DNA from 3 places in the Arthrobacter sp. GW822-FHT05G07 genome. Region 2 is predicted to be linked to each of the others. Evidence: predicted binding sites of a transcription regulator. Region 2 holds the regulator's gene; each other region holds the start of a gene.
The links. Region 2 encodes LexA, which represses DNA repair genes until DNA is damaged. Its sites were predicted from a motif close to TCGAACANNTGTTCGA; they were not measured.

Region 1 (3,272 bases), on a different contig from region 2:
GGCCATTGGTCAGCGGAGGGAGCGAAACGCCGTTGGCGCCTCCCCGCTGCGTTTGCGTAGCAGACATCAGGACTCCTTTGTCAGTGTGGCGCGGGTCATATCCACCCGCTCTGAATACAGACTAACGCGCGAAAGGCTTAAATGTAAGGTCAAACTTACAAATGACTTAATTTTGCAGTTTCTCCTCCATGGGAGGATGAGGACATGGTTATGGACCACCGCCATCGTTCGGCCACGCAAAGTGACGTCGCCAAGGAAGTCGGCGTTTCGCGAACCCTCGTGTCCTTTGCCTTCCGCGGCGCGCCTGGCGTCAGCGACGAAACCAAGCAGGCCATTTTCGAAGCCGCCAAGCGGCTGGGCTACCGGCCCAACGCAGTAGCCGCCGATCTCGCACGCAAGCATCGCTCCGCCGTCGGGCTTTATCTCATGGACATCCGCAATGAGGTCTACGCGGACATCCTCAGTGGTGTCCGCACGGCACTGCCCCAAGACCGTAACAGACTCATTCTCAGCGTCTCGCGGTCCATTGACGGTGAGGATCAAGGCGCGCTGGAGTCGCTGATTGAGGCACGGGTGGGCATCATCATCGCCGCCACGCTGCTGGATTCCGAGGAGCGGGTCCGGGAGTTGGCCCACATTGTCCCGCTCGTGAGCGTGACGCGCCCCGTAGAGGGAGTGGATAGCGTCTATTCGGACGACGCTGCCGGCGCCCGCGCCGCCACTGAACACCTCATCGGGCTGGGTCACACGAGAATCGCCCACTTGGCCGGGCCCGTGTACGACGGGCATACGGTCCGGAGGCAGAGCTACGCGAAAACCATGCGCGACGCCGGGCTGAAGCCACTTATGCTCGCGGCTGAGGACTTCACCCAGGACGCCGGACAGCGCGCGGCCACCGAACTGCTCAGCATGACCGAGCGACCAACGGCAATCTTCACCCACAACGACCAGCTGGCCCTGGGTGCCCGGGAGGCCGCGTATGCCAAAGGCCTCTCGGTGCCATCCGAGCTCTCCTTGGTGGGTTACGACAATTCGAGGACCTCCGGACTCCACGGCATCGATCTCACCTCCGTCGACCTTCACGCTACTGAGCTGGGACAGATTGCGGGCACCGTCGCGCTGGAACGCCTCAGCAATCCCGAGGCGCCCGTCGCTGACAGGCGAGTCACGCCGAAACTGGTGGTGAGAAACTCGACAGCACCACCGGCGCGCGTCACCTAGATGTGATGCAGGCACGTGGTGGCGACGCCCCAGATGGTCAGCTCAGACAACGCCGGAACGCGAATGTCCGGATACTTGGGATTGTCCGCCTGCAGAATTACACCTGACGGCGTGACGCGCAGCCTCTTGATGGTCAGCTCGCCATCAAGGACAGCCACGACGACGGACCCATCCTTGGGCTCGAGGGCCCGGTTGACGATCAACTCGTCGCCGTCGCTGATCCCGGCGCCCTCCATGGACTGACCCGTCACCCTCACCACGAAAGTGCTGGTGACATCCTTGATCAAGTGCTCATTGAGATCGATGCGGCCATCAAAATAGTCCTGCGCAGGTGACGGATACCCCGCCGCCACCGGTATAGGCGCCAGCAGTACTGACATTAGGGAGAAGCCCGCATCTATCACGCGGGGGCCGACTATCACGCCCACAACACACCTTTATTCGAATATATGTTCGATAATTGAGTGTACAGCCAAGGGCGGACATTTGGGCTAGCGGACCACCATGGTGCGCTCAGGGAAAGGACGTGGCAGCTGCCTAGGCCTTTCCGGCCATTTAGCGCACGGCGTCGTCGAGGAGCTGGCGGAACTGGGCTTCGGTATTCAGGGTGAGCTTCTTTCCGTTCAGGAAGAACGTAGGCGTGCCAGTCACGCCGAGCGCTTTCCCGTCGGCGACGTCCCGGCTGATCCGGTCCTTGCTGGCCTGGTCTGCCACCGCGGCATCGTACTGATCCATCTCCAGGCCGATTTCTTGGGCGAAGGTCCTGAACTGCGCTGCCTGGGAGGTCTGCTTTTCGCCCCATTCGCTTTGTGTCGCGAAGAGTTTCGCTGCCATTTCCTGATACCTACCCTGCTGGGCAGCAGCCTCCGCGGCCAGTGCAGCGGCGCCTGAGTTTCGGTGACCGGGCAGCGGGAAATAGCGGTGGACGAACGTAATCCTGTCCCCGTACTCCTTTTTCAACTCCTCCACCAGAGGCTCAGCGGCGAGGCAGGATTCACACTCGAAGTCCAGGAACTCCACCAGCTGGGCTTTCTCCATGGCCGGGCTCGTCACCCGGTGACTGTCCTCCCTGACAAGCCGAGCTTCAGCGGCCGCAAGTGGGGCAGCCGGAGCCGGCTTGTTGGCGGTGAGCACTGCGTACCAGATCGCTCCCGCACCAACGATTGCGCCGAGGAGGATCCAGATCGCGATGCGGACCCTTCGACCGGAAATGACTGCGCTCATCGTTCGGCCGGCTTTGTTCCAAGCTCCGCGGCAACAGTGACAGCCACAGCATCCGATCCGCACTCGGCGCAGCAGGAATTCGCATGGCCGTGATCGGCGTCCGGAATGGCGCAGCAAGCTTCGCCCTTCCAGGCGTTGATACCTTCGCGGACGGCTATTCCGGCAATGACCAGCGCCGCGCCGGCATCGGCCCACCACCAGCCCAGGGTACTGTTCAGGACCAAGCCGATCAGCAGAACGGCGGAAAGGTACGTGCAGAGCAAGGTCTGCTTGGAATCGGCGACGGCGGTCCTGGAACCGAGCTCACGCCCGGCACGTCGCTGAGCCCACGACAGCACCGGCATGATCGCCAAACTCAACGCAGCGATAACGATGCCCGGCGTTGAATGCTGAGCCTCCCCCGCCCCCAAGAGTGAGCGGACAGCGTCCACGGTCACGAACGCAGCCAAGACGAAGAAGGAGACGGCTATGATCCGCAACGTCAGGTGCTCACGCCGCTCCGGATCCTCGGCAGAGAACTGCCAAGACAACGCCAGAGCAGAGGTCACCTCAATGACCGAGTCCAGTCCGAAGCCGATCAGCGCCGAGGAATCCGCGACCCCTCCGGCCCAGAGCGCCGCGACCGCCTCTATGACGTTGTAAGTGATGGTCGCTGCAGCGAACAGCCGGATCCTGCGGCTCAGGACCGTTCGGCGATCCGATACCGCTGCGTTCATCACTACCGTCATGCGAAGCACTCCCCATCCGGCGCACAGCAAGCCGGGTCCACGGCCAGAACCACGCCGATCAGGTCTTTGATCGCATGACCAAGCCTGGCATCCGCCAGC
Region 2 (3,272 bases):
TCGAAGGCCTCGCTGTGCTGCCTGAGTACGACGTCGTGGTGGTTGATGAGGCGCATGAGCTTCAGGACCGCGTGACCGGTGCCGTTTCAGGGCAGTTGTCGGTGGCGATGGTCCACGCTGCGGCATCCAGTGCCCGCAAGCACACAGCCATAACAGTGGACGCCCTCAACGCTGCAGCGGACCGGCTGGATATGGCCATCGCCGGCGTATCCAACGGGCTGTTGCCCAGTGGCCTCAACGACGAGCAGCTCGATTGCCTGGACCAATTGCGGGACGCCACGCGCGCTGCGCTCTCGGATTCGAAGACTGATTCGTCAAGCGCAGTGGACGGCGGCCGCCAGCTCGCGCGCTCACGGCTCATGCTCATCCTGGAACTGTGCGAGCGAATGCTGGCCGCCAAAGAGAACCGGGAAGTTGTCTGGTTCTCGCGGAACAGCACATTCGACCCCCAGCAGGGCTATTCGCAACCGGATGAGACTGCCCCGGCTTTGATCAATATCGCCCCGCTCAGTGTCGCGGGACGGCTTCGGGAGGGCCTCTTCGCCGGCCATACCGTGGTGCTGACTTCCGCCACGCTGGCCATAGGCTCTGCCTTCGAGCCGGCAGCAGGCGGCCTCGGCCTGATTGGCGACGGTGCCCCGAGTTGGACAGGGATCGATGTCGGATCGCCCTTTGACTACCCCAAGCAGGGTGTGTTGTACGTGGCTAAGCACCTGCCCAAACCCGGTCGGGGAACTTCGCCCGAGGCGCTGGACGAATTGGAAGACCTCATCCGGGCCTCCGGAGGCGGGGCTCTGTGCCTGTTCTCCTCACGGCGTGCGGCAGAGGAAGCAGCCGATGCCATGCGACTCCGGCTGGACGTGGATATCCTCTGCCAGGGCGAATCAACTATGGCGGCCCTCGTAAAGCAATTCGCGGATGAGCCGGACACCTGCCTCTTTGGAACAATGTCACTGTGGCAGGGGGTCGACGTTCCTGGGGGCTCATGCCGTCTGGTGGTGATTGACCGCATTCCCTTCCCGCGCCCCGATGATCCCCTCATGACTGCCCGCTCCCGGGCAGTGGCACAATCAGGCGGGAATGGCTTCATGGCCGTATCAGCAACGCACGCTGCCATCAGGCTGGCGCAGGGCGCTGGCCGCCTGATCCGCTCGACGGGCGACAAAGGGGTAGTGGCAGTGCTCGACTCGAGGCTTTCGACGGAACGTTACGGAGGCTTCCTGCGTGCCGCCCTGCCGCCCTTCTGGGCAACGACGGACCGATCAGTGGTCCGAGGCGTTCTGGAGCGTCTGGGCTCCGCTAAGGCCCCGTAGCGCAACCTTCGCGTGGACACCTGCTGGTGTCCACGGGAAGGGGCGTCTAGATGGAGCTGCATCTAGGGGGAACGGCGTCTAGAGAGAGCGCAGTACCGAAACTACTTTGCCCATGATGGTGGCCTGATCGCCGAGGATGGGTTCGTACTGGGTGTTTTGGGGGAGCAGCCACGTATGGCCGTCACGCTGGCGGAAGGTCTTCACGGTTGCTTCGTCATCCAGCAGGGCGGCCACGATGTCGCCGTTGATGGCGTCGTTCTGGCGGCGGACCACCACCCAGTCACCGTCACAGATGGCGGCATCAATCATGGAGTCGCCGGCCACTTTCAGCATGAACAATTCGCCGTGCCCCACAAGTTGCCGGGGGAGTGCAAGTACGTCTTCCACCGTCTGGTCAGCCAGGATTGGGCCACCGGCAGCGATGCGGCCAACCAGCGGAACCATGGCGGTATCGCTGGCGCTGGCGAGTTCCGTTACGGCAAGGCCACCCGCGCTGCGAAGGGTGGTGGGCGCTTCCACTCCCGGAATCGCCCCACCATCAAGGGTCAGCGGCATCAGGACTTCCATGGCGCGCGGACGCTTGGGATCCCTGCGGAGATAACCAAGCTTCTCCAATTGGGACAACTGATGAGTGACGCTCGACAAACTGGCCAGACCCACGGTGTCGCCGATCTCACGCATGCTGGGCGGGTAACCGTTGTCATTGACCGACCGTTGGATGGTCTCCAGGATCTTCTTCTGCCGGACAGTCAGGCTCTTGGGACTCTTTTGAGGCTGCTGGCTCCGCAGGGGTGCCCCGCCGCCTGTGGCTTTCGCTGCCATGTTCGCCAATGCCTTTCCTTTCGGCCCCGAACCGTGCCCGGGGTTGTCGGGTCTGCAAAAAATGTCAGACCCTCCTGTTCCACTGAAACAGTGCTGTTTCTTCACTCAAACGTAGGGCAGGCACAGGCGTTTATCAAACATTTGTTCTAGCGAGTCTCGACACCGTTCGTTGATAAGTGCTAAAAATGTCATAGCAAGGTTCGAATATGTGTTCTATAAACCTGATGCTGAAGCCGGATGTTCGAACATAGCGTTCGAATATCCGGAGCCAGAGGAAGGGAACACCAAGAATTGGCCGCCAAGCACCGGGCACCCCGGAGCTTGGCAATAGCTCAGAAGGGCTCAGCTCATGTCCGCAATCACTACGTTCGCTGATTTCCGCACCACCCAGGCACCTGCTCGCCTGCGTCTCACTCGGCGGGGACGGATTGTTTTCTTCGGCATTCCGGCAATGCTGCTGGTGGCGGCACTGCTGAGCCTGGCCGGTTTCATCAACTCTCCAGCCAAGGCCTCGGACTCGCAGTCCCAACTACGTCCGCCCGTTGCCGTCACCGTCACGGTTCAGCCGGGGCAGTCCCTGTGGGGCATCGCCGGCGCTGCCGCTCCCGAGCGGGACCCTCGGGATGTCATCGCCGAGATCATCCAGCTGAACGACCTCCGCGGCGGTCGCATCCTGCCAGGCCAGCAGCTGTTCGTTCCGGCGAACTGAGCCAGTTCCCATCCGCGGGAACCCGTGGTCGGGCGTCACAGTTAGTCGGCAGTACCGGAGGCCCCTTAAACTAAGTTGGTGAGTGACCAGCTTGAGCGACTTGACCGACTTCCCCTCCGGACCAACCTGCGTGGACTGAGCCCCTACGGCGCACCGCAGCTTGATGTCCCCATTCTGCTCAATGTCAACGAGAACACTCATGGCGTCCCCGCAGATGTCCAAGCCGCCATCACCGAGGCCGTAGCCGCTGCGGCCACAGGACTGAACCGCTATCCGGACCGCGAGTTCACGGAACTTCGTGAAGCCTTGGCCGAGTACCTTGGCCACGGACTTTCTCCGGACAACATTTGGGCCGCCAACGGATCCAATGAAGTCCTGCAGCAGATCCTTCAGGCATTTGGCGGACCCGGCCGCAAGGCCTTGGGCTT
Region 3 (3,272 bases), on a different contig from region 2:
CGGCGCCTCCACGGTGGTCCCCGTATTCCTCGCAGAGTTGGCACCGTACGAAATCCGAGGCTCCCTGGCCGGCCGGAATGAACTCATGATCGTCATCGGTCAGCTCGCGGCCTTCGTGGTCAACGCCATCATTGGCAACGTCTGGGGTGAGTTCGGGGGAGTGTGGCGCATCATGCTCGCCATCGCCGCACTGCCTGCCATCGCTTTGTTCTTCGGCATGCTGCGGATGCCCGAGTCGCCGCGTTGGCTCATCTCGAAGGGACGCTGGGAAGAAGCCCTGGTGGTCCTGAAGACCATTCGCTCCGAGGAGCGGGCCGAGGCTGAAATGGCCGATGTAAAGCACCTCGCCGACGAAGAGCGGGCCTCCAAGGCCACGTCCTGGGGCGCGCTGAAGGACAAATGGATCCTGCGCATCATCCTGGTGGGCATTGGCCTGGGTGTTGCCCAGCAGCTGACGGGCATCAACTCGATCATGTACTACGGCCAGTCTGTGTTGGTTGAGGCAGGGTTCGACTCCAATGCTGCCCTCATCGCCAACATCGCACCAGGCGTGATCGCCGTAGTTGGTGGCGTGATTGCGTTGACTCTCATGCAGCGCGTCAATCGTCGCACCACGCTGCTTTTGGGCTTCACGCTGACCACCGTGTGCCACTTCCTCATCGGCATCGCATCCATCGTCCTGCCGGTCGGCAATGCCGCACGCCCGTTCGTCATCTTGTTCCTGGTGGTCGCGTTTGTAGGATCCATGCAGACCTTCCTGAACATCGCCGTGTGGGTGATGTTGTCCGAGATCTTCCCGCTGCATGTTCGCGGTTTCGCAATCGGCCTATCGGTGTTCTGCCTCTGGATCGCCAACGCACTCCTGGGCCTCTTCTTCCCCACGCTGGTAGCCGGCGTCGGGATCACGGGAACGTTCTTCCTCTTTGGAATAGTTGGAATCCTGGCCCTCATTTTCATCTACACGCAGGTTCCCGAAACCCGCGGACGCACGCTGGAGGCACTCGAAGAAGATGTGACCACGGGTGCCATCTACCTGGTGCACAAAAAAGAATCGGCCGGAGTTTCCTAGCCTTTCCGCCCCGCAGCGTCCCGGCTTTTTCGTATCGCCGCATCCCGCCCGCCGGACTTTCCACAGTCCGGCGGGCGGGATGCTTTTGTCTGCTGCCAGCTATCCGGTTCTTTATCCGGATCCCTCTAGGCACTGCCTACGCCTCGGCTGAATGGGTCGTGAATGCGGGTCCCCAGTTCTTGGTCTATGTCTTCGAACCTCAGGACTGCACGCTTGCGGGATGGCTTCGGAGTGGCCGAGGCCGGCGCCTTGTTGGGATTGTCGGCAACGGCTGCCAGGACTCGCTACTCAAGAGCCCGGAAACACTTGAGAGCCAGCATGGCCAGTAACGGCAGCTAAATCCCTACTCAGAGAACGGCAGGTTCCTGACGTAGCTGGCTAATACGGCGTTGTTCCAACGAACTGCGGTCAGACGGTTGAGGAACACGGAAGACTCCATGAAATCCTCTGGATCCATTGGGCAGCGAAGTTTTTGTCGGGGCCAAAAGGTACAGTAGAAGTATTCGAATATATGTTCGAATGCACGGCGTGTCCTGCACTGAAACAGGAGCGCGCGTGCTATTGCCGATCAAGGGATGGAAATGTCCAAGCCAGCGCTCATGCACCGGATGCAGGAGATTGCCCACGTGGATATCAACTGCTTCTATGCCTCGGCGGAGCGGGCCTTTAACCCGGCGTTGGAGGGCAAACCGCTGATCGTCCTGTCCAACAACGACGGCTGCGCCGTGACAAGGTCGCCGGAGGCCAAAAAGCTGGGGATAGGACTTGGGGAGCCGTGGTTCAAGCTTGCTCCGCGCGCCAAGGAGTGGGGGCTCGTGGCACTCTCAAGCAACTACGAACTGTATGGAGACATCAGCTCGCGGGTCATGGAGCTTCTGGCCCGGTACTCGGCATGGCAGGAGGTGTACTCCATTGATGAGGCGTTCCTTGGAGTGAAGGGACAACCGGACGATCTGCTGGAGCTGGGACGGACTATCAAGGCCGCGTGCCAGCAGCACGTTGGGGTTCCCGTCTGCGTAGGAATCGCGCGCACCAAGACCCTGGCCAAGCTTGCCAACAAGTGGGCCAAGCACAATCCGGCCTTCAAGGGAGTGTGCCGTTGGGACTCCATCCCGGAAGTCCAACGCGAAGCACTCATGGCACGGCTTTCGGTAATCGAGATCTGGGGCGTGGCCACCAGGCTCACCAAACGCTTGAATGCGATGGGAATCTTCTCGATCCTGGACCTGGTCCGCGCCGACCCGGTGGCGTTGCGGGACAAGTTTTCCATCGTCATGATGCGGACCATTTTGGAACTGCAGGGCACGCCCTGCATCCCCATGGAGGAGGAACGGATAGGACGGGACCAGCTAATTTTCTCCCGTTCCTTCTCCACACCGATTACCACTGCAGCCGAGTTGCGGCAGGTGCTCAGCGTCTACGGCCAAATGGCCAGTGCCAGGCTGGCCAAACATGATCTTCAGGCCAAGCTGCTGACTGCCTTTGCCGCAACATCGGTCTATAACCCGAACGACAAATCATTCCCCACAGTCAACGTCAGGCTGCCCATGCCGACCTCGGATCCCGTGCTGCTGACCAAGGCCGCGCACGCACTGGTTCCAAAGATCCAGGAAGGCGTGAAGTACGCCAAAGCCGGGATCATGGTCACGGATCTCCGGCCAAGCGGCAACCAGAAACCGTTGGAGATCTTCGAGAACCGGCATGAGGAACGCGGGATCGGCACCTTGCTGGAGCAAGTCAGCAAGCGGTACGGCCGCGGTTCCATCGGTCTGGGTCATGCCGGAATCAAGGGCGGCCCGGACTGGTCCATGAAACGCGACATGCTCAGCCCCCGCTACACCACCAACTGGGACGAACTCCCCTTGGTGAAGGCGGCGTAGCGTGTCAGAGAATCTAAGCCCGCAGCCGGTAACCGCGCTTCACCACGGTTTCCACGAGCTTGCCGTCCGGAAGAGAGGACCGCAGCCTGCTCACTGTCATATCCAAGGCGTGCACCGAACCGCGCAGGTCCAACAGGTCAGAAAGAGCTTCCCGGGACAGGACAGCCCCACCCGCGCCGAGCAGCGCTCGCAGCAGCAGCAGGGGAGCCGGTGCGAGGTCCACCACCTCACCGTTGATACGCAAGCAGCGCCCGCGCAACTCAATGGTGGCGCTCTTGGTCTCCAAACGCCGCACATGGTTGAGGGACAAATGTTCCGTCACC

Region 1: the regulator LexA is predicted to act here: its motif matches at 1,663-1,678, upstream of AC1RJY_RS00675 (LexA family protein).
Region 3: the regulator LexA is predicted to act here: its motif matches at 1,573-1,588, upstream of AC1RJY_RS00655 (Y-family DNA polymerase).

The regions. Positions count from the first base shown of each region.
Region 1 covers NZ_JBXALT010000001.1:162,573-165,844, forward strand. The annotation lists gene AC1RJY_RS00665 (sugar porter family MFS transporter) at 1-67, opposite strand, end outside; gene AC1RJY_RS00670 (LacI family DNA-binding transcriptional regulator) at 211-1,221, shown strand; gene AC1RJY_RS00675 (LexA family protein) at 1,218-1,649, opposite strand; gene AC1RJY_RS00680 (DsbA family protein) at 1,777-2,445, opposite strand; gene AC1RJY_RS00685 (cation diffusion facilitator family transporter) at 2,442-3,173, opposite strand; gene AC1RJY_RS00690 (ArsR/SmtB family transcription factor) at 3,170-3,272, opposite strand, start outside.
Region 2 covers NZ_JBXALT010000015.1:44,418-47,689, reverse strand. The annotation lists gene AC1RJY_RS21920 (ATP-dependent DNA helicase) at 1-1,313, shown strand, start outside; gene lexA (transcriptional repressor LexA) at 1,392-2,135, opposite strand; gene AC1RJY_RS21910 (LysM peptidoglycan-binding domain-containing protein) at 2,485-2,844, shown strand; gene AC1RJY_RS21905 (histidinol-phosphate transaminase) at 2,923-3,272, shown strand, end outside.
Region 3 covers NZ_JBXALT010000001.1:158,970-162,241, reverse strand. The annotation lists gene AC1RJY_RS00665 (sugar porter family MFS transporter) at 1-1,069, shown strand, start outside; gene AC1RJY_RS00660 (sigma factor-like helix-turn-helix DNA-binding protein) at 1,232-1,408, shown strand; gene AC1RJY_RS00655 (Y-family DNA polymerase) at 1,651-2,949, shown strand; gene AC1RJY_RS00650 (uroporphyrinogen-III synthase) at 2,963-3,272, opposite strand, start outside.